3 regions of the Agaribacterium sp. ZY112 genome follow, and region 1 is predicted to be linked to each of the others. Evidence: predicted binding sites of a transcription regulator. Region 1 holds the regulator's gene; each other region holds the start of a gene.
The links. Region 1 encodes sigma-54, which starts transcription at its own class of promoters, with help from an activator protein. Its sites were predicted from a motif close to TGGCACANNNNTTGCNNT; they were not measured.
Positions count from the first base shown of each region.

Region 2: the regulator sigma-54 is predicted to act here: its motif matches at 5,596-5,613, upstream of flgB (flagellar basal body rod protein FlgB).
Region 3: the regulator sigma-54 is predicted to act here: its motif matches at 5,158-5,175, upstream of cynS (cyanase).

Region 1 is NZ_CP166840.1:1,945,714-1,953,498, forward strand. Features, by position in the region: gene mgtE (magnesium transporter) at 1-18, opposite strand, end outside; gene AB1S55_RS08505 (HPr family phosphocarrier protein) at 24-293, opposite strand; gene rapZ (RNase adapter RapZ) at 303-1,184, opposite strand; gene AB1S55_RS08515 (PTS sugar transporter subunit IIA) at 1,194-1,637, opposite strand; gene AB1S55_RS08520 (RNA polymerase factor sigma-54) at 1,662-3,188, opposite strand; gene lptB (LPS export ABC transporter ATP-binding protein) at 3,375-4,100, opposite strand; gene lptA (lipopolysaccharide transport periplasmic protein LptA) at 4,102-4,659, opposite strand; gene lptC (LPS export ABC transporter periplasmic protein LptC) at 4,656-5,246, opposite strand; gene AB1S55_RS08540 (KdsC family phosphatase) at 5,233-5,781, opposite strand; gene AB1S55_RS08545 (SIS domain-containing protein) at 5,790-6,761, opposite strand; gene AB1S55_RS08550 (calcium/sodium antiporter) at 6,766-7,779, opposite strand.
Region 2 is NZ_CP166840.1:3,392,429-3,400,213, forward strand. Features, by position in the region: gene flgH (flagellar basal body L-ring protein FlgH) at 1-275, opposite strand, end outside; gene flgG (flagellar basal-body rod protein FlgG) at 284-1,069, opposite strand; gene AB1S55_RS14725 (flagellar basal body rod protein FlgF) at 1,146-1,892, opposite strand; gene AB1S55_RS14730 (flagellar hook protein FlgE) at 2,001-3,986, opposite strand; gene AB1S55_RS14735 (flagellar hook assembly protein FlgD) at 3,995-4,708, opposite strand; gene flgC (flagellar basal body rod protein FlgC) at 4,717-5,148, opposite strand; gene flgB (flagellar basal body rod protein FlgB) at 5,150-5,551, opposite strand; gene AB1S55_RS14750 (protein-glutamate O-methyltransferase CheR) at 5,738-6,565, opposite strand; gene AB1S55_RS14755 (chemotaxis protein CheV) at 6,588-7,520, opposite strand; gene flgA (flagellar basal body P-ring formation chaperone FlgA) at 7,691-7,785, shown strand, end outside.
Region 3 is NZ_CP166840.1:1,324,718-1,332,502, reverse strand. Features, by position in the region: gene AB1S55_RS05960 (outer membrane beta-barrel protein) at 1-298, shown strand, start outside; gene cpdA (3',5'-cyclic-AMP phosphodiesterase) at 375-1,187, opposite strand; gene AB1S55_RS05950 (DUF1249 domain-containing protein) at 1,326-1,805, opposite strand; gene AB1S55_RS05945 (NUDIX domain-containing protein) at 1,802-2,431, opposite strand; gene AB1S55_RS05940 (TolC family outer membrane protein) at 2,599-4,011, shown strand; gene AB1S55_RS05935 (DUF6491 family protein) at 4,026-4,460, shown strand; gene cynS (cyanase) at 4,538-4,978, opposite strand; gene AB1S55_RS05925 (di-heme-cytochrome C peroxidase) at 5,286-7,448, opposite strand; gene AB1S55_RS05920 (glycoside hydrolase family 15 protein) at 7,696-7,785, shown strand, end outside.

The sequences.
Region 1 (7,785 bases):
CTCTTCAGCCTGCTGCATAGATCTTATTCGTCTTCGTCAAAGCGGTTGTTGATTAAGCTGCAAAGACCCTTCATGGCCTTTTGCTCGTCTTTACCATTACAGCGAATAGTAAGCTCACTGCCTTTGGCTGCGGCCAAAAGCATCAGTGACATGATGCTTTTACCATCAATTGATTTGCCATCAAATTCGACTTCGATATCTGCCCCATATTGTTTTGCTGTATTTGCAAACTTTGTGGCCGCTCGGGCGTGTAAACCGAGCTTGTTAATAATTTGAATTTGTTGTTCCTTCATGGCTTTCCTTTATCGGACCGGCGCCATATATTTTGCGCTGAGTTGGCGGTGGCGAGTCTGAACATTTTTATAGTTGTCGCGCAGGCATGCAGCAATGTGCTCGCTAAGGAATACACTGCGGTGCATGCCTCCGGTGCAGCCAATTGCTATGTTGATGTAACTGCGGTTATTGTCTTCAAAGCTAGGAATCCACTTCCGAGCAAATGATTCTATATCGGCAGCCATTTGCTGCACGGGATCTTGGTCTTTTAAAAAGTTGATGACGGGTTGTTCGAGCCCTGAATAGCCTCTAAGTTCTGCTTGCCAATAGGGGTTGGGTAAGCAGCGCACATCAAACATAAAGTCTGAATCTACAGGTACGCCAAATTTAAAGCCAAAAGAAGTCAAGGTGATCGCAATGCCGTCACGCTCATTGTCGATGAGTTGACGTTTAACGGCACTGCGTAGTTCGTGTAAGTTTAGGTTGCTGGTGTCAATGGTGACATCTGCCAGTGCTGCTATGGGGGCAAGGATTAAATCCTCACTGCTGATCGCTTCGTGCAAACCTGTGTTTTTGTTACTTAGTGGGTGTTTGCGGCGCGTTTCGCTAAAGCGGCGTAATAAGACTTCTTTGCCTGTATCTAGATAGAGTATACGGAAGTTGTCGGAGTCTTTTTTAAGTGACTCAAGTAAGCTTGGCAGCACACTTAGGTCGCCATCAATATTGCGCGCATCAATGCCAATGGCAAGGCGTGCAGTGTTGGGGTTGTGAGCCTTGCGTATTTGTTCAGTAAGGGCAGGTAGCAGGCTCAGCGGCAAATTGTCGATGCAGGTGTAACCCTCATCCTCTAACAGGTTGAGCGCGGTTGTTTTACCTGAGCCGGATCGGCCGGATATCACCAAAATTTGCATAGTTAGGGCTCATTGCTCAGTGGCGGCGAGATAAAGTTCTTGTGCACTGTTTGCTTGGCGCAAGTGTTTTAAGTAGTCCTCGTTTTGCAATGCAGAAGCAATGGCCGCGAGGTTCTCTAAATGGTTCTGTTCACTGTTCTCGGGGGCGACCATAGCAAAAACAACATCAACAGGCTGTTGGTCGATCGCATCAAAATCAATACCTTGGTCCAAAGTAAATACTGCAAGCATCGCTTCATCGGTATCAAAGCGGCAGTGTGGGATTGCAACACCGTCGCCAATGCCTGTGGAGCCTAGTTTTTCTCTGGCAACAAGTTGGCTAAATAGCGTATTGGCATCCACGCCGTATTGTTCACCTAGTGTTTGAGCTACTTTGTCGAGTACGCGTTTTTTGCTGACACCTTCAATACGTGCCGCGCAGAGTGTTTCTGATAGAACGTTTTTAATCCACATAAACTTAGAATAATAAGATTGCTATTATGTTAATTGCTTGCGTTCGTTTGATGGCGGAATACTGAGAGATTCTCGGTATTTAGCTATCGTACGGCGAGCAACCTTAATACCCTGCTCTTCAAGCAGGGCTGTCATTTTCGAGTCGCTAAGCGGTTTGCGGGTATTTTCCGCCGCTACTAATTTTTTAATGATGGCACGAATGGCGGTGGATGAGCATTCACCTCCACCTTCAGTGGCAACGTGACTAGAAAAGAAGTATTTCAATTCAAAAATACCCTGAGGGGTATGCATGTACTTTTGAGTCGTTACACGGGAAATAGTCGACTCATGCATGCCGACGATTTCTGCTACATCATGAAGTACCATCGGCTTCATCGCCTCTGGGCCAAAGTCTAAAAAGCCCTGCTGTTTTTCTACGATGCAGGTTGCGACTTTAAGCAGGGTTTCATTGCGGCTTTGCAGGCTTTTAAGAAACCAGCGTGCTTCTTGCAGGTTGTCTCGAATAAAGGTGTTGTCGGCACTGCTGTCAGCACGTTTGACCATCGATGCGTAATCCGAATTGATACGAATTTTGGGTGCGATATCTGGGTTGAGGCTAACGGTCCAGCGCTGTTTTTCTTTTTTAACAAAGACATCGGGAACAACGTATTCGGTTGATGAGGTGTCGATGCTATCGCCAGGGCGAGGGTTAAGCGCCTGAATGATGGCTATGACAGCTTGAAGTTCAGGTTCTTTGATTTTTAGTTTGCGCATTAAGGTCTTGAAGTCGCGACTACCAAGCAGGGGAAGGTAGTTGACGATGAGTTCACGCGCTTTACTGATCTCTGGTGTATCTTGTTTTAGTGCATTGAGCTGGATAAGTAAGCAGTCACTTAAGTCTCTTGCTGCAACACCTGGGGGGTCAAATTGTTGCACTCGGTGTAGGACGGCGATGACCTCATCTTCTTCTAAGTCTTCAAGCTCGGTACTTAGGCCCTCAAAGATGTCTTCGATGCTTTGCTCAAGCATGCCGCTATCGGCAACGGCATCAATGATTGCTTCTGCAATCAATAGGTCACGGTCGCTCATTGGAGTGAGGTTGAGCTGCCAGAAAAGGTGGTCACCAAGGCTCTCTGTACCACCGCGTCGGCTCTCTAAGTCGTAATCTTCTTGATCGTTACGCGCTAGTCCCGTGTTACTAAACGAGTTGGCTTGGTAAACGTCGTCCCAGCTGGTGTCTACGGCGAGGTCGGTTGGAATGTCATTACTCCAATCGCCTTCCGATAAGCCATCGCTGGCATCGCCTTCGTTGACTGATTTCTCATTAGCTTGATGGTCAGCTTCACTGCTGTTGTTTGCTTTGTTCTCTTCCGGATTATTTTTGTTTGACTCATCTGAGCTACTGCTGCTTTCTTCTACTTCGTTTATTTCGAGTAAAGGGTTGCTTTCAAGGGCTTCTTGAATTTCGGCTTGTAGGTCAAGAGTAGAAAGTTGCAGCAAGCGAATGGCTTGTTGTAACTGAGGGGTCATCGTTAGCTGATGGCCCATCTTTAACTGGAGAGATTGCTTCATAGGCGACTACTTATGTTGCTCTGGGGCCCGTAAACGCTCTGCGCTATTGGGTTTGGTAACTTAGCTAAGTTTAGTATTCCCTTAGCTTCAGGGCAACGCTTTTAAGCAGATAACAAAGCAATCTTTATGCCGAATGTGCTTGCCAATTGCTCTGCCATCGACTAGGCCTGCAGCAAGAGGTTGGTTTTAGAGTGTAAAGTGCTGGCCTAGATAGACTTCACGTACTTTTTTATTGCTCAAAACCGTAGCGGAATCACCTTCGGCGAGTATTTGGCCTTCGGAAACGATATAGGCTTTTTCGCAAATATCGAGCGTTTCACGCACATTGTGATCGGTGATTAAGATGCCAATATTTTTTGCTTTGAGTTGCAAAATGATGTCTTTGATATCACTGACCGAGATCGGGTCAACGCCGGCAAAGGGTTCGTCAAGCAGAACAAAATTTGGCTCGCTGGCCAGTGCGCGTGCAATTTCTACTCTGCGGCGCTCACCACCACTTAAGGCCATGCCTTGGCTGTCTTTGATGTGGGTAATGTGAAACTCTTCGAGCAGCTCTTGTTGTTTGTCTTTGCGCTGCTGTTTGCTTAGTTCTTTACGGGTTTCCAAAATCGCACTGATGTTTTCAGTCACAGTGAGTTTGCGAAATACGGAGGCCTCTTGGGGTAAGTAACCAAGCCCTGTGCGCGCGCGTTTGTGCATCGGCATGTGGGTGATTTCTTGCTTATCGATAAAGACTCTGCCGTGATCGGGTTTAACGATACCTGCGATCATGTAAAAGCAGGTGGTCTTACCCGCGCCGTTGGGGCCGAGCAGTCCAACTACTTCGCCGGAGCTTACTTGCATGCTGACATCAACAATAACTTTGCGGCCTTTATAGCTTTTGGCCAAATGCTGTGCTTCTAATATGGGCATGTTATTGCGCTGAATTTTCTTCTGGTTGTTGCTCGGCTGCGTCTTGTTCTTGTTGCAGGGCTTTAGGCGGGATAATCATTTTCACGCGTTTTTTCTCGTCACTGCCTTCACTGAGGCTGCTTGCTTTAACAAGGGCTTGTTTTACATCGTACTCAATTCGATTGCCGCTTAAACTTGCGCCTTCTTGGTCCAGTGTTGCGTCACCTTCAAGGATAAGGCCTTTATTGTGGATATCGTAATCAAGCTTTATGGCTCTGGCTGTGACAGGTTCTGCGCCAACACTTGGTGTCTGCTGAAAGTGAGCTGGGCGACCTGTGGCTAGTACTCGGGTGGCTTTTTCTGCATTACCAAAAATAATCACGTCATCCGCTTTAATAAGCATGCTGCCCTGCTGCATGGTAACGGAGCCAGAATACGTGAGTGTATTCTTTAGCTCGTCATAAACAAGGCTCTCAGCTTCCAGTTCCAGGTCTTTCTCTGCATCGTCGGGAAGGGCGAGGCAGGCGCTGGCGATGGCACAAAGGCCAAGTAAGAATAGAGGCCGTGTAGCTTTGCTCATGGATTTATTTTCTCGGGGCTGTGTAAGCCCTTTACTTTACTTTTAAGTGTGATCTTACGCTGTTGTAGATCGGCGATCATTCCTACAGCACTGACCTTACCAAGCGGGCTGACGATTGTAACAGGCTTGTTGGTGTACGCTAGTTTTTGCTCTGGCTCAAAAATAAGCTCTTGAGTATGCATAACGGTGTGCATGTTGTTGAGGTCGGTATGCTGGGCGATGACGTCTTCGCTCATGGTAATGATGCGTTCGTTGCTTACATGCGCTTTTTGAGCCTCAATTTCCCAAGGGTTGGTTTGGCCTACAAACTCAATTATTGGCTTTTTTGCGGTGCTATAACTACTCGCTTCTTCATCGTTGGGGCGGTAGTGCTTAAGTTCTGCAGCTTTAAAGGTGTAACTTAGGCTGCCGTCTTCATTAAAGTATTGAGTGTCGGTATCGCGAGCCACTGCATAGGCGCTGATTTTGGCGTTGGTCTCTTGTTCGACCTCGCCCAAAATGCTGCTAGTACTATCGCTAAAAATAAGCAGTGCGCCAACCGCAATTAGCAAAGCCGCGGCGTAAAATGAGAACTTATAGACTGACATAAGGTGCGAGTGCTTTTTCGTAATTGCCTTGCGCGATCATAAGCATGTCGCAGGCATCTCTAACGGCACCATCGCCACCGCGACGGGTGCTGATCCAATCAGCCATTTCTTTTACTTGCCAGTGGGCACTGCAAAGGCTTAGCGCTAGGCCAACACGAGTCATAACGTGTAGGTCGGGCCAGTCATCGCCCATGTGGGCAATGTTTTCGAGTTCGCAAGGGAATTGCTTGAGTATCTCCTGCAGTGCAACGAATTTATCTTCGCGGCCTTGTATTAACAGTTTGATGCCGAGTTCATTGGCGCGACGCTCAACGATGGCACTTTTTCTGCCGGTAATAATGGCAACTTCAACACCACTCTTTTTTAGCTGTTTGAGGCCTTGGCCATCTAAGGTGTGAAAACACTTAGTTTCTAGGCCGTTGTTATCAAAATAGACCTTGCCGTCGCTTAATACTCCATCGACATCAAGTACAAGTAGTTTGATTTTTTGAGCTTTCGCAAGCAGCTCTGTGTTTTTTAATACTGTTTTAGGCATGTTTTTTCTCAATAAATTCCGGCACGTAACAGGTCGTGCATATGTAATACACCAACGGGGTTGTTGTGATCATCTGCTACGACAAGGGCGGTGATTTTATATTGTTCCATGAGGTGCAGTGCTTCGGCGGCCAGCAGGTTTTGATTTACCGTGCGCGGTGAAGCGGTCATGACTTCGCTCATGCTTGCTAGGTTTAGGTCGAGCTTGCGAGCAACAACACGGCGCAGGTCGCCATCGGTGAAAATACCGGCAAGGCATTGTTTCTCATCGACGACAGTCGTCATACCAAAGCCTTTACTGGTCATTTCAGTTAGGGCTTCGCTTAATAAGCTGTTGAGCTGCACCTGAGGCAGGTCGTCGCCCCCGTGCATAATATCTTTGCAGCGCAGTAATAACTTTCGACCAAGGGCGCCACCGGGGTGAGAAAAGGCAAAATCTTCAGGGCTGAAACCGCGAGCTTCGAGCAGTGCTACCGCAAGCGCATCTCCCATAACCAGAGTTGCAGTGGTGCTTGAGGTTGGAGCAAGGTTGTGCGGGCAGGCCTCTTCTTCAACGCTCACATCTAGGTTGACGTCAGCAAATTCGGCAAGTGGGCTGCTTTGTTTACCGCTCATGCTGATAAAGCTTACGCCCAAGCGTTTAAACATCGGGATGAGGGTGATCAGTTCATTGGTTGAGCCGGAGTTGGATAGGGCAATAATCACATCTTCGCGAGTGATCATGCCAAAATCCCCATGACTGGCTTCGCCCGGATGAACAAAAAAAGCGGGAGTGCCGGTGCTTGCTAAAGTGGCAGCAATTTTATTGGCGATATGACCGCTTTTGCCCATGCCGGTCACAATGACTCGGCCTCGGCAAGCGAGAATAAGCTCACAGGCACGTACAAAATCATCACTTATGCGGTCGATAAGCTGGGCTACGGCCTGGCTCTCTTTAAGAATGGTTGTTCGGCCGCTGTTGATTAGATTTTGGGAGGTCATAGACTTAAGCGCTCACACTATTCTGATACAAGATGTAAATGTAGGCGGCGTAGCTTATCAGTAGGATGCTACCGGCGACACGCCCGAAGCCTGGCTTTTTGTTCGGGCTCAATTTGTTGCGGCTTAATAGCGCGTAGACAACAAATACGACTAGCAGCAGGGTTAAGCCAAGCATATAAAGGTAGTCTCGGCTGAAGACCGTTGAGTCATATGTCAGGGGTGCAATAATGCCTGGAATCGACATAACAGCGAGTAGGTTAAAAATGTTTGAGCCGATGATATTACCTAGTGCTATGTCGTGGTGGCCCTTGAGTGCGCTTACTACGGAGGCCGCCAGTTCGGGTAGGCTAGTACCGATGGCAAGTACGGTTAAGCCTATGATTAAAGGGCTTACCGAGAAGTGAATGGCTGTTGTTTGTGCCCCCCAGATAAGGATTTTTGCGCTCAGAATTAGCAGGATTAAGCCAAATGAAAACCAGAAAATAGCAGCGCCAATAGCCATGGGCTCGACACCTTCTTGCTCTTGTTCCATTTCTTTGGCACTTAAGTCGTGGCTTTTACTCCAGACCATATAGGCAAGGGCGGGTATTAAGGCGAGTGCAAGAATCCAGCCTTCGCTGCGACTAAGCGTGGCGTCACGTAAAAACCAACCTGCCAATAAGGTGATGAGTACTAAAATGGGCAGCTCATCTTTGAGGATGTGTTTTTGCACAGGAATGCGTGCCACAAGCGCGGTGATGGCAAGCACTAAGCCGACATTGGCAATATTGGAACCGATGGCATTGCCGATAGCGATATCACCGGAACCATCCAGTGATGCATTTAAGGAGACCAATACTTCAGGCGCTGATGTGCCAAGAGAAACAATGGTCAAACCTATGAGCATCGGTGCTAGGCCAAAGTTAAGTGCAAAGGCAGCGGCGCCTGCAACAAAGCGGTCGGCTGACCAAATAAGCCCGCCAAACCCTAAGAGGATGGCGACGGCAGCAATATAAATAGTTGGGATACTGTCAAGCAAGGAGCT
Region 2 (7,785 bases), 1.4 Mb from region 1:
TTCGCTGATTTACTTGAGCGAGTACTTTCCCTCAATACAACGGTTATAATATCGCCAACGCGCTTAGCCTTTTGGTCACCAAATAAATCAATGGCGACATTTTCTCGGTAAAGCGAACCATTGTTAGCTGAATCAGGGATATCTGATGGCCTTAGAACAGGAGCGTAATAAGGATCATCGGGTTTGGGGGGCGCTTGTATCACACAGCCTGATATTGCTACAAAGCTTAGTGCAGACAAAAAGATATTTAAGCACGTTGTGAAGCTGCATTTCATAGCATCACCTATAGATTCTGAGTCACAAATTGCAACATCTGATCCGCTGTGCTCACCACCTTAGAATTCATTTCATAGGCTCGTTGTGTGGTAATCATGTTTACCATTTCTTCAACAATATCGACATTGGAATTCTCAAGCATGCCCTGCTTAATTTGACCTAAGCCGTCTTCACCTGGAGTTCCAACAATAGGATCACCACTTGCTGCAGTTTCAACAAATAAGTTACTACCAATCGCTTGTAAACCAGCAGGATTAATAAAATCAGCTGTTTGAATATTACCGAGTACCTGAGGATCTGGCGTGCCGGGGATAAATGCCGAAACAATACCATCAGTGCCAACAGTTAAACGTTCAGCATCTTCAGGCAAGGTTAAATTGGGTTCTAGCAATAAACCGTTAGCGGTTACAACTTCACCATCTCCATTTAAATGTAACTGCCCAGCTCTGGTATAAGCTATCGTGCCATCTGTTTGCTGGATCTGGAAAAAACCTCGCCCATCAACGGCCATATCTAAAGGCTGGTCTGTAATCTGTAAACTGCCGTAATTAAATTGTTTTTGCGTACCGGCAACACGGACTCCTGTGCCAAGTTGCAGACCAGAAGGAACTTGAGAGTCTTCATTAGCTTGCGCACCTGGCTGTCTGTTGATTTGATAAAGTAAATCTTCAAATACAACTCGATCACGCTTAAAGCCGACAGTAGATGCATTGGCCAAATTATTTGCAATGGTTGTTAATTGCATATCTTGCGCTGCAAGGCCTGTTTTACTTACGTATAAGGCTGAATGCATTGTAATTCTCCTACTCGACTACGAAAGTCTTTACGTCATTAACTATTAAATCACTATAAAAACGAGCTTAATTCATCTAAGACATTTGCAACATACGCGCCGATGTCTCTGAATTCTCTTTAACGGTTTGCATGAGTTTTACCTGCATCTCATACTGGCGAGATAGATTCAAAACCGAAACCAGCTCGTCAACCGCATTAACATTACTACCCTCAAGAAACCCTGAAACCACTCGTACAGCTGCGTCGGGCTCTAATTCTTGTTCTGGGTTTCTAGGGCGAAACAGACCATCTTCTTCTTTACGTATGCTCTCTAACTCAGGGTTAACCAGCAAAATACGGTCGACCTGAACCGTTTCATTTGCTCGAGCACCGGTGGGGACAATGGTTACTGTACCGTCAATACCTATGTCGATTTTTTCAAAAGGAGGGACAGAAATTGGACCGCCATTGCCTAGCACCGGCAAGTTGCTGCCGTTACGAAGTACACCAAGAGCGTCGATATGTAAGGAGCCTGCACGTGTTAAACCATCACGCCCATCTGGGCCTTGAACCCCAATAAAGCCATCTCCATCAACAGAGATATCTAAATCTCGACCTGTTTGAGTCATCGCACCATATTTAAAATTAGTGCCTTGGTTTTCTGTTAAAGCATAAGCGCGCGATGCATGACCATCACCGTAATAAACACCCATAGAACGAGCTTGAGAGAATTCGGACTTAAAGCCTACGGTATTTAAATTAGCTAAATTATTAGCCCTAGCTGTTTGCGCTAACATATTATGTTTAGCGCCGGTCATTGATATATAAAGTGCTTTATCCATCGCTAGTTTTCTGTCACTTAACTTATGTTAATTAGAAAACTGCAAAAGCGGTGCCAAATAAAGAAAAAGCGAGCAATGCTCGCTTAGAAGGCTGGCTTAATTGACGGATTAACGAAGGTTAATAATCGTTTGTGTAGTTTGATCCGCTGTTTCAATCGTTTTGGCACTGGCTTGGAAATTTCGTTGAGCGATAATAAGTTGAACTAATTGTTCAGATAAGTCCACATTACTGTTTTCTAATGCGCCGCTTTGAATGGCTCCTAACGATGAAGTACCGGGCTCATTAATAACAGGCTCTCCCGATTCAAATGTTTGCGCCCAAGAGGTATCACCTATCGGCTGCAGACCTTGTTGATTGGCAAAGTCAGCAAGCAACACCTGCCCTAGAGCGAGAGATTCGCCATTCGTAAATCGAGCAAAGATAACCCCTCCCTCATCAACGGTTAAACCACTTAATTGCCCTGCGGTAAAACCGTTTTGATACACAGAATTAACTGCAAACGGGGTGCCAAATTGCGTACTTCCATCAACACTAATTAAAAAATTAGAACTGATAGGCGGCTCAGGAATCGGCACCGTGCCGCCTACGTTCGGCCCAAGTGCCCCAGTAGATTCACCATTTTCATTTAGTGGCGTCCAGTTTGTGATTAAAAACTCTGAGGTTCTCAAATCATCTAACGAACCATTAGGATTGAAATAAATATCAAATGTGGCTCGCGTCGCAATGGTTGGATCGGCAGCCGTAGGGTCTGGGTTGCCAACATCACGACCATCAACAAGCACGTGCATTTCCCAGTGGTTTGGTGGAGCGGTGGCATCACTTGGATTAAAGGGCTGCTTAACAAAATATTGAGTCATAACATGCGGCACACCAAAACTGTCATAGATAGTGGTTGAGGTCGCTGAGTTATATGTGCCAGGGTCATCAGGGTCAAAAGAATTGACTTCAACTTGAGTAAATTCTGGGTTAGCAGGGTCAGTCATATCACCGAGTGCTTGAAAAATGCCCGTACCACTCGGTACTTCATTACCCACGATATAACCATCTTCTACAACGATATCAAGGCGACCACCGACATTTGCTGTTTGGTTTGCTCCGCCAACAACCAGTGGAATGTTAGCTCCAGCTGGCCCCGCCACGCCTAGAGTTGCAGCAGGGTCCCCGGCTATGTTGATTATTAAGTCTGTACCAACGGTTGAACTAAGTTCAAGGGTGCCAGCAACAGCATCATGCACGGCGGTAATACCCGGTAAAGCAGAATTACTTAAGCTATTAATGGTGGTTTCCAACTCGGCTAATGAAGCTACATCTAAGGCAACATTATTAATCGTCACCGTTGTTGAAGTGCCCGCCCCATTACTAAAACCAGATAGTGTTGCTGATGCGCTGGCTGTTGCTGTTAGACCAACAACCGAGTTCATTTCACCGGCAATGGTTGCTGCAGACGCATCTTGGTCGGATGTGTAAGTCACCACAGAGCCATCTGGGTTAGTAATATCTATACTCTGAGGAGAATAACCATTCAGCGCCCCCGCTTGGGCTACACCTATTTCTGCCCCAGTAGAGATGAAGTTATTACCACGACTGGGTAAAACATCTGCTGTCGCATCAAAATTCAATTGCTGGTCAACATCAGTTGTCTGCCGTGGGTCGATAATATCTTGGTTAATCTGTAAATCGCCCAAAACATTATTAATATTACCGGCTGTATCAGCACTGTAGCCCTGTAATCGTCCGCCATTATTAGCAACCACATAACCTTCGGCATCCATACCAAAGGCACCAGAGCGTGTATACGTACGCCCGCCATCCTCACTTAGGATAAAAAAGCCATTGCCGTTTACGGCTAAATCCAAAGCATTTTCGGTAAAAGCGATATTACCCTGGGTAAATTTTTGACTGATATCTTGAATTTCCACCCCTGCTCCGATGGCATTAGAACCCGCACCAAGCACAGAGGTTGCATAAACATCACCAAACTCAGCTCGGGATGACTTAAATCCAGTTGTCGAGGCATTGGCGATATTATTGCCGGTTATTTCAAGCTCACTTGATGCTGCACGGATACCACTTAAGGCTGTATCAAAAGGCATGGGGCCTCCTACTCATTAAACTGTTTAACATCAGCAAGGTTTACCGTTCCTATACCCGCTAGATTCAACGCTAAGCTGCCATCTTGGGCAACGGTTACGCTATTTACATTGGCACTTAAGGCTGTTTCAAGTGCGGTCTGTTGACCGTCATTCGTGGCACTAAGCTCAAAGCTATAAGTACCAGGCGGCTGTCCATTTTCTTTGCTACTTCGCCAATCAAGTAGCTTGCCATTTAGCTCCATCGACATGCCATCCCAACGCAGTAAGACCTCTCCTTCAGGCTGGGCACCTAAACTTAACTGCTCAACTAAGGAGCCGCTTTCGTTATAGATATTCAAACTCAAATCCCCAGTGCTGGCCGGTACATGACTACTCAAGCTGACAATTCCACCAGAGCTAAGCCCTGTTTGAGTAGCCGGAACCGTTACTGAGCGCCCGACCAAGCTAGAGGCCTGTAAGGCTTGGTTAGCAACAAAGTTACTACTGAAGCTATCAAACTGCTTGTTCAGTTTGTCCAGACTTTCAACTGAGCTAAATTGAGCAAGCTGAGCAATAAACTGTGTATTATCTTGAGGATCCAGTGGACTTTGATTCTCCATCTGGGTAATCATCAGCTCCAAAAAAGCACTTTGACCAAGCTCTTGGCTAGGCTCTGCTTGCTCTTTTTTCTTGTCAATATTTAGACCGGAAAGGACATTATCGACACTACTTATTTCACTCATAATGACTCCTACTGCCCCAAGGTAAGCACGCGCTGAACCATTTGTTTAGCTGAGTTCATCATTTCAACGTTAATCTGAAAAGCACGTGAAGCCGAGATCATATTGGTCATCTCCTCGACCACATTTACATTTGGGTAAAAGACGTAACCTTCTTCATCAGATAGAGGGTGATCTGGCTCATAACGTCGCTGTAAGGGAGCATCACTTTCTATAATCCCCGTTACTTCAACGCCCACACTTTGCCCCTGCGGCGAATTTATGCCGCCATTCATTTCATTCAGCATTTGAGTTTGAAATACAGGATGACGACCACGATAAACATCACCAGTACTTGAGCTCGCACTTTCAGCATTAGCAATATTTGAGGCTGTTGTATTCAGACGCACACTTTGCGCATTCATGCCAGAGCCAGCCACATCAAAAATATTTGTTAAACTCATATTATTCTCCGCGCAATGCTTTGCTTAAGCCCTTAAAAGAGCTGTTTAACAGGGTAAAACCAACCTGAAACTCAAGCGAGTTCCTCATAAATTCACCGTGCTCTACATGCTCTTCAACCGTGTTGCCATCAATGCTTTGCTGATGAGGTACGCGATACAGTTTCTCGTAAGCGCCAGCCTGTGTATCAGCTAAATTAATATGTCCTTGATGGCGTGTACTTAAGTGGCGGCTCACGCCACCGTCCATCTGAGCTTTTAGCTCCGCGGTAAAATCTATGTCTCGGGCTTTATAGTTAGGAGTATTAACATTGGCCAAGTTAGAAGACAGAACATCCGCACGATGTGCCCTTAGACGCATTGCGTGTTCTTTTACACCAAGTGCTGAATCAAAATTAATAGCCATCTTTATCTACCTAACCTTGCCGCTTTATAAATTACATATAGATAACAGCAAAGGGCGTGCCATCAAAAACAAGGGATATAATCAATTGATTTATATGAATATTTTAAAAGGCAGGATAAATAGAACAGAAAAACCGGAAAGTAGAGGAAAAGCCCTTCCGCTTCGAATTAGACAGGAACATTTAAATTATTTTGCTCGGTAAACCACACCAGGCTTACAGTGTACCATTTCAAACAAGTCACTAGCACCAGCAAGACTTTCTGAACTTCCAAGAAACAAATAGGCCCCTGGTTTTAGGGTGGCATGAATACGCTTTAAGATGTCTGTTTTAAGATCAGATGAAAAATAAATGAGTACATTACGACAAAACACGATATCAAATTTCCCTAAGCTCAAGAAGCTGTCTTGTAAATTAAGGGGCCTGAACCGTATTCTTTGCTTAATATCACTATTAATAGCCCATTGTTTATCATCAGTGGCTTTAAAATACTCACGTAAACGCTTATCAGACATGCCTCGACTAATAGACAGCTTGTCATACACTCCTTGCTTAGCTTGAGCCAGTATCTCGCTAGATAAGTCAGTAGCAACAACATCTAAACCTAATGCACTCACCCCTAAGGTCTCACGGATAAACTCATCCACAGTTATAGAGATAGAATAAGGTTCTTGCCCAGATGAGCAAGCCGCACTCCAAACCTTGATTGTACCAGGGCCTTTTTTTGCTTTTAGCTCGGGAAAAATTGTGCTTTTTAAATACTCAAATGGGTATATATCACGAAACCAAAAGGTTTCGTTTGTGGTCATAGCATCAATGACCCGTTGCCTTAATTCACGTTCACTTGATCTCTTTATACGTTGAGTGAGTTCCGATACGCTATCTAAACCATATTCAAGAAGGACTCGACGAATACGAGTTGTGACTAAATATTGTTTATTGTCACCAAGATCAATGCCCGCCACTTCTTTTAAAAAGGCTCTAAAATCAGCAAACTCTTCTGGATTTAAGCTCACGTATTAAGTTCCATACTTACTATTACATGCTTGTTAAGGCATCAACACGTTCATTAACGCGTCTAGCCAACTCGTCCGGATGGAATTTTGCTAAAAAGTCGTTTGCACCTACTTTTTTCACCATTGCCTCATTGAAGACACCACTTAGTGAGGTATGCAACACAACATGTAAATTAGCTAGTGCAGGATCACCTCGAACCTCTGCAGTAAAGGTGTAGCCATCCATTTCCGGCATTTCAATATCAGAAATAATCATTAGTAATTCATGATACGGGTCTTTACCTGAATCAATTAAATCTTTGAGATACTGAATAGCCTCGGCACCATTCTTAAGTGTTGTTGTTTTACAACCCAATGACTCCACTACTTTTTGCACCTGTTTACGAGCAATAGCCGAATCATCAACAATTAATACATGTTTTTGCACTGTTGCATCTTCTACAACATTTTCAATTATTTCAGCACTGACTTCTTCTGCAACTGGGCTCACCTCGGCTAGAATCTTTTCTACATCAATAATCTCAACGAGTTTATTTTCAACTTCAGTCACCGCTGTCAAATAGTTCTCTTTTCCTGAGCCCTTTGGTGGTGGATGAATATCCCCCCAGTTCATGTTGATTATTCGCTCAACACCTTTAACTAAAAAACCCTGAGTGCTTCGATTGTACTCAGTAATGATGACAAAACAGTTTTCTAGATTTTCTAATGGCCTACCACCTGTCGCATGACGTAGATCCATAATCGGGATCGTGCCGCCTCTAATATGAGCGACACCACGTACAACGGGGTTCCGCTTAGGTATTTCACTTAATTGAGGGCACTGAAGCACCTCTTTAACTTTAAATACATTAATACCATAGAGCTGATGACCACCTAAATTAAAGAGCAGCAGCTCTAGGCGGTTTTGCCCAACCAACTGAGTTCGCTGGTTAACGCTGTCTAGGACACTAGCCATTTAGACCTCTTTATTCCGCATTTATTGGCATATTTAAAAAATAAGCAAACCATCGGTACAGGCTTTGCTATATTTCTAACTAAGTCGACCCTTACTGCAAAACCGTTAGCATTTTGACACTTTAAAGGGTCTATTAGCCATCGAGATACCTACAGAATAGGTCAAGATCTATGAGACTACGTATTTTTTTATTACTTATGCTTAGCTCCATAAGTGTGGATACACTTGCTATCGAAGTTTCTGAATTAAGCGCTATGGTCCATGA
Region 3 (7,785 bases), 620 kb from region 1:
CTACGAATGGGCCGAAAACCCAAAAGTATTTGACCCTTATTTTGCAATGACTATCGGCGCTAGCCAGTACAGCCCAGACACCTCCAAAAGCGAAACCTACCTATCTGGTACTGCTGCCCTAGGTGCTCGCTTCTGGGTTATGAAGAACATCGCCCTAAATATAGAAGCCCGTGCCATTGGCACTGTATTTGACAGCTCTTCAACTATTTTCTGCCAAAACAACAGCTGTCTTATCACTTTAGATGGCGACCTCTGGTGGCAACAACAACTGACCTTTGGTGCCAGTTACTCGTTCTAAAGGCAAAAAAAATGCGCTGAGTAAACTCAGCGCATTCAAGCCCAACATATCTACCAAGTTAACCTCTTAGATTTTATTAATAGCCGGTTGCGGCCATATCAATAAAATAATTTTTCTCTTCGCTTCTACGTACCTGCGTCTTAAAATTGCCGTCATCAAACAATTCGTAAGTTCGATAGCCAGGCATTTGCGTATCCAACTGAAACTCATCACTGTTTGGCAAAAACTGTATACATGTAGAAGGTGTCGCCATTAAAGCCACCCCCTTTCTCTCACAATAAAAGTTTTGATGCACATGCCCCCAGCTCACCAACTTCACTTGAGAGTGTCGATCTAGCACCTCAAAAAAGCGCTCGGCATCTTCGACTACATACTGATCTAACCACTCACAACCCACAGCGACAGGCTGATGATGAAGGAATACCGCCGTCGGACGCGTAGGGTGGGCACTTAACTCACGCTCTAAGCGAGCCAGCTCATTTGGGCCTAAACGCCCCCCCTCTTGCCTAGGGATGCGCGAATCCAAAAAAATAAAATGCCAACCCTCAACGCAGTGGCTTAGTTCAATAGGATGCTGACCAACACTGAGCATATGCTCGGGGTTATCATGATTGCCTGGCAACCAAGCCAAAGGCACTGAAGGGAAGTACTCATCAATAATCGTTAAAAAACGAGCATAAGATAAAGCACCAGCATCACCACTTACATCACCAGAGACAACGATCATATCTGGCTCTTCATTCGCTTTTGCTGCAAGCAGCACGTCATGCAAACTCTGATCAGTATCCATACCAAGCAAAGTTTGTCGTGGTGAACTACCAAGATGGCAGTCAGTAATCTGTAGCAGTTTGAATCGATTCATCGACGAAACACGCGCTCTAAATTTAATAGATACAAGTAAAGCCGCACAACACCATCCTAGTGCTCAAAAGCGGCTTCAAAAGCTGGCAGTTAACGCAGCGGCTTATATCAAAGTATCGTTATGTTCTATAAGAACAGTGTGTGGCCTAACTCAAAGAATGTGAAGCTAAGTCCTTCGTGTAATATGAACTGATTCACAAAGCTTAGCTTTCATTAAACCGTGATTGTGACAAAAGACCAACCAATCACGCAAAAAGCGATTTAATTCGAACTTCTCATCAGGAGCGTACATCTTAGGATTGGGGTAATCATACTGGGGCTGCCAATACCTATGCCCTTCAAACACAATCACTTCAGCGACATCCGCATCGTGATATAAACGCAATTGCATAGTCGGCAGAGACATATCTTTACAAGCTTGGGAAATCGTAACAAGCGAGGTATAAGGCGTTTTTTCTGTACAGCGAATATCGACACTAATTGGATTCTGCCCGCCAGCTAGATAGTGCCATTCCGTCTCTTCATCACGTAAACCGGGCAATAAACGCAGACAGCGATGATAGTTCAGCTCACATATCTCCATATGGCCACGCAAATCGACTGATGCCGCCTCGCGACGCTTTTTAATGGCTAAGTACTGGCTCACTTTTGCAGCCTTGCACGCAAGCTAGCTCGATGAGCTTGCAGCCATTGCAAGCCAATCAAAGTCGCAGAATTATTTGTGCGTGCACAGTACATTTGTTCAAAGACCTCATCAGGGGCATAAGTTTGAAAGCGAATATCCTCACCTTCATAGTCTAAACCATAGACTCCACCGGCTTCGCTAAGATCACATAAAGCGCAGTATAAGTGCACTTTTTCACTACAGCCGCCTGGGGTACTGTAATAGGTGGTGACAAACTCCAACTCGACCTTAGTAATACCGGCTTCTTCTTCAATCTCACGGCAAATAACTTGCTCAGCCGTCTCCCCCGGCTCAAGCATGCCAGCAACCACCTCTAAACACCAAGGGCCATGCTCAGAATCTAAGGCGCCAATACGAAATTGCTCAACAAGGCCAAGTCGATCGTTAATTGGGTCATAGAGAACTGCCGCAGCTGCTTCGCCTCGATGAAAGAGCTCACGCTTAATGTCTTCGCTCCAGCCACCTTTAAATAAACGGTGACGTAAACGAAAACTCAATATCTGGAAAAAACCCTGAAAAGCCGTCTTTTGCTCAAGGATCTCGACATCAGCACGACCTAAGTCAGCACGACCTAAAGACTTCATCATTTACCTATGACTGCACATATTTGAAAACGCCAGTTTAGGCAGGGCTTAAGGGCCTGTCTATGCGGATAAAGCCCTAGATGACAAAAGGCTAACCTTCAAGCAAGTCTCGATGTATGATAAGCAGCACTTAGGACTTCAGTTAACGTTCATATTGACCAGGACGCTCAATGACGCTCAAACAACTTTTTTCTGCTCGCGGTATCAACCGCAATATTCTACGCAACGCTAGCATCGCAGCTTGCTTAGGCCTCAGCGCTCAATTCAGCACAGCCGAAGATCTGTACTATATCTATCAGCAAGCAGTTGAGAATGACCACGAATTCAAAGCTTCCCAAGCCGCTTATCAAGCGGGCTTAGAAGACAGCAAACTAGGACGCTCAGCCCTACTGCCCAAGATCAATGCCAGCGCTAATTACACCGGCAGCAACAGAAGCGTTGACGGCAGTGAAAGCAGTACCACACAAGTGCTGCCCAGTGAAACCGACAATACCAATAGCGGTTATGGTATTAGCTTGGTTCAACCACTTTTTGATATGGCCGCATGGCAGACATACAAAGCGGGTAAGTCGACAGCGGATGTTGCTGAAGCGAACTACCTCTCAGCTCAGCAAGAATTGATCTTGCGCACCGCACAAGCCTATTTTGATATTTTGTTAGCTGGTGATAATTACTCTACGGCAATAGCAGAAGAGGACGCCCTTAAACATCAGCTTGAACAAACTCGCCAACGCTTTGAAGTTGGCTTAAGCGCAATCACAGAAGTACATGAAGCCAAAGCCGCTTACGATAACTCTGTCGCTGAAAAGCTGATTGCAGAAGGCCAGCTAGGTATTAGCTTTGAAGCCTTAGAAGTACTAACCGGTCAGAGCTATCAGCAGATTGCCCCTCTCAAAGATAACTTTGCCGTTAGCAACCCTCAACCCGCTGCTCGCCAAGCTTGGGTGGACCGAGCTATTGAAGGCAACCCTCAGTTAGCCGCAGCCGAGGCACTAGCCGAAGCCAGCCGTCGTCAGGCTAAGCAAGCCAAAGCAGGCCACTACCCTGTATTGAGCTTAAACGGCAACTATGCAAGCTATAACGACGATAGAGAAACCGACTTTGGTTATAACAGCGATCTAGACTCTGATGACAGTAGCATTGGCCTAACTTTAACTGTGCCTATCTATAATGGTGGCGCTGTCAGCGCCTCTCGAAGACAAGCCGAGCAACAGTCCATCCAAGCACGTGAGCAGTGGCTAAAAGCCAAACGAGACGTTGTTCAAGCTGCGCGCTCTCAACACTTAAGTGTGACAACCACCGTTGCAACCGTACATGCTCGTGAGCAAGGTATTATCTCTACCAGTAGCGCCTTAGAAGCGACCCAAGCGGGTTATAGCGTCGGTACCCGTGATCTTGTTGATGTCTTAAATGCCCAACAAAACTTGTATCAAGCCAAGCGAAATTATTACGCCGCGCTTTACACCTACATTATGAGTAGCTTGCGCCTTAAAGGTGTCGCCGGCATGTTAACAGAGCAAGATCTTGTGCAATTAAATGAATGGCTAAACGAAGCCAAGCCAGTATTAAAAACCAATAGCTAATGGAGGAAACTCTAGTGCAAAAAGTATTTCAACTTAGTTTATTTGTTTTACTAGCTGCAAGCTTAAGCGCGTGTACTACAAGCGGTGATAGCAGCGCTAATAGCCCGAACTTTGGCCAGCTTATGTCAGAAACGACCGGGCAAAATGGCCGCGCTTGTATTCGCACTAGAGATATTCGCGGTTATGGGGCTGAGAACGACAAACAGATCAATATCAATACGATGTCGAAATACTATATCGCCACGACGTTATATAGCTGTCACAATTTGACTATGGCGCCACGTGCTTTGTTTGAAAGCCGCTTTACCGAAGCTTGTGGTGGAACCAGCTACATCACTACACGTGAAGGACGCTGCCCCATCGATAAGATCTTTGAATTTGATAATCGAGAACAAGCCTTTGCTGCAGCCAAGTTAGTTAATGACAAGCTTGCACAGAGTAAAGAATAAAATACGCATCAGCTTAGACCATGTAAAAAGGCCGCATTTATTGCGGCCTTTTTATTTAAAAACGACTTATTTAACAACTACCAACTTTTATAAGGCAAGAACTTACCATTTAAGGTAAGTAACACCCGGTCTCCTTTAGGGTCTTCAATTTTATCCACCTCCATTGAGAAATCGATGGCGCTCATAATACCGTCACCAAATTTTTCCTGAATCACTTCTTTTAAGGTTTCGCCATAAACACCCACGACCTCGTATAAACGATAAATTAAAGGGTCGGTAGGTACTGCTTGCTGCCATTCTTTAATTGGATAAGCCTCAAGAGCTGTTTTAACATCTTCACCTAAGCCTAAATACTCGGTAATTAAGGCTGCTTTTTCTGGCGGAGCGCTATTCATGCCCAAGCAAGCCGACGCCAACCAAACTGGGCTTAGGCCTGTTTTTGCGCCCATCTCTTCCCAAGTCAAACCAAGCTCGGTTTTCTTAGTCACAATCACATCCGTCATTGTTTGCTTATCCATAAATGAGTCCTCAAGTTATTATCAAATATAAAATCAAATACGCCCCAATAAATAGCTGCACTCACTAAGTAAGCAGAATTAAAAGCAACGCAATGTTAAAGTGCGTAAAAAACTAACTCGCCCAGTTTCAGTGCATAAACTTTATAAAGAGAGCTTATAAACTGTCGTCTATAAGAACATTTGCAAACTCGATGCCATGGAGTAGCAAACTTTATTGCGAAGTAAAGACAAGGGGAAATAAGGGCGAGGAAAGCAAAACAAGCCGACCCCAAGAGTAATAACTTGGCGCCGACCTCAGCGAGATAAATTAGAGCGTTTTCATATACTCAACAAGGGCCCAGCGCTGCTGGTCATTCAAAGCTGGCAAGACCTCACCATTAAGCTGGGGGCTGCGCCCAGCGGCATATTCATGACCACTGTTAAAGTTGCCGGGCAAACTCGTATCAAATACAGAGCCATCATAACCTTGCGATTTAAAACCTACTTTTTTAGCATCAAACTCACGGCTGCCTACAACAAAATGATTAGGGCGGTACAAGCCTTCATCTGGATCGCCTTCACGCTTAACTGGCAGTAATAAGTCATAAAGCGTAGGAACGGAACCGTTGTGTAAATAAGGCGCGGTAGCCCAAATGCCATTTAAGGGCCGAGCTTTATAAGCCAAGAGGTTTTGAAAGGGTTGAGCTGTAGTGCTCGGCTGATAATCGCCGCTTTGTACGCTCGCTTCTATATCATTTTGAAAGAAAGAAGCCGCAAGTAAATACAATCTATCTAGCTGCCTACGTATCCACCACTTATCCGCATCAGGTGTCACTACCACGCCGGCCGCTGCCGCCGATAGGATCATAGCAACCGGCGCTTGCTCGGGCATGATAACGGTGCCGACCGATGTTTTTTGATAGGTTTGCTTAAAGTTACCTGAACTGCCACTGTATAAGACTGAGTTTTTAGCCATCGCAGGATCAGTACCAATTCGATCCAGAGCCGACATGGAAGCCACAACTTTTCGATCCCAATTATTACGATCAATAGGCTGATGACAACTCTGACAATACTCAACAAATAAACGCTGACCTTTATCCGCTAGAGCTTTATCGATCTTAGGTAAAGGTCCATGCTCACCATTAGGCAGATAGCTATCGTCTCCGGGCCACAGAGGTGATTTTAAATTCTTTAAAGCCAACTCCAAACGCTGCAGGTTAATAGGGTCAACCGATGACGTGAAATCAATCACTTCTCGTTTACTGTCCTGCCCAGAAGCTCGAGCGGGTAAATTAAGTGGGGCATACCAAGGCTTGCTTGCCGTCCAATCCAGGGTGGCAAAAACCCCCATCACCTCCCCCACATTACGCCCCAAAGGGCCCGCGCCAGCATTTTTAGCTATACCATTCCATTGCACATAATCGGAATGAGCGGTATCCCATAAAAAGGGATAACTAACCGGCGCATTAGGCTCGTTAAATACTTGGTCTCGTAAACGCAGAATTTGCTTCATGCTTAAAGACACTTGATTCGGACCTTTGGCCGTCAAGCGGTCGATCACCAGCATAAATTCATCTCGGCTCACTACCGAATCATCAATCCCCTGCATCACTTGATCAACTTGCTGCAAGGTAAGCATACGCGAACCATCGCTATTTCTTGCCGAAAGCAAATGACGCTTTAACTGATCGCTATCGATAATGTATTGCAGCACTCGATTATAAATACGACCAAAAGCATCAAGCCGCGCATAGCCATAATCTAAGGAACTGTGATTAACAATATTGTACTGACGACGAATCTTATGCCATAACTCAAGATCTTTTTGAGCTTGCTCTGCATTTTTATAGGCGCCCTTTTTAAGCACTTTCGTTAGATAGCGCTCTAATTTGTCCGGTTTATTTAAAGTCGCATCTAGAGCTTGTTCTAACTCGGCCATAAAAGCAGACATATTTGACATAGCAGGGCCGCCATCAATACGAATGGCTTTATCTTGATAATTAACTTGGCCCGTGTGACAAGCTGCACAGGTCAGCCCTAAATAGGCCTGCCCCTTATATGTGTCCTTAACAAAGCCTACAGGTAGCGCATCTGGGTTAAAAATGGTGGCCACCTGAGGCAAGTAGCGCCAACGATCCACATTATCATCAGCGAGAAAGCTCTGCGTATTATCACCATGCTCAAGCGCCAGCATCATCTCATAAGGCAGTAAGTTAGAACCTTGAGTCGTATTGTAAAACCACAAGCTGTCTGAGCGCTTCCAACCCTGATCTAAATACACGGGGGTCGTGTAGGACTCAGTAAAAGCACCCTGACTAATTGCTTTAGCACCTCTATCAGGATGTCTATCGATATGCTGATAGAGCTTTCCGCCAGCGAGAGTCAGAGCCATAAGTAAAGCAACAAAGCTCACAGCCAAAACAAGCTTGCGTAAATGTTGAGCAATAAAGACAGAAATCATAGAAGTGAGTATGGAAATACGGCTCATGGGCCTGGTCCTTGCAGTAATCTTTCGGGTTTAGAGCAATAGCTAGTACAGTAAGCTCAATATTCTTTTCAGAGACAAACGCTTGTAGCAAAGTCTGAGCTAAACTGAATTAGACTTTATTTAGCGGCTTGTTATCCACCAAGCCGAACCACATGATACGGCGAGACAGGCAGAGCGCCAAATTCCAGATTGACGAATAGCTAAGCCTGCCACATCATCGCCGCCACGTTATTAATAGAAGATGAAAATGAACGCTCAGGAACGCCTTAACCAACTCTATTCAGAGATTAAGAAAGTTATTTTAAGCCGTCAGCACCCTGTAACAGGCCTATTGCCT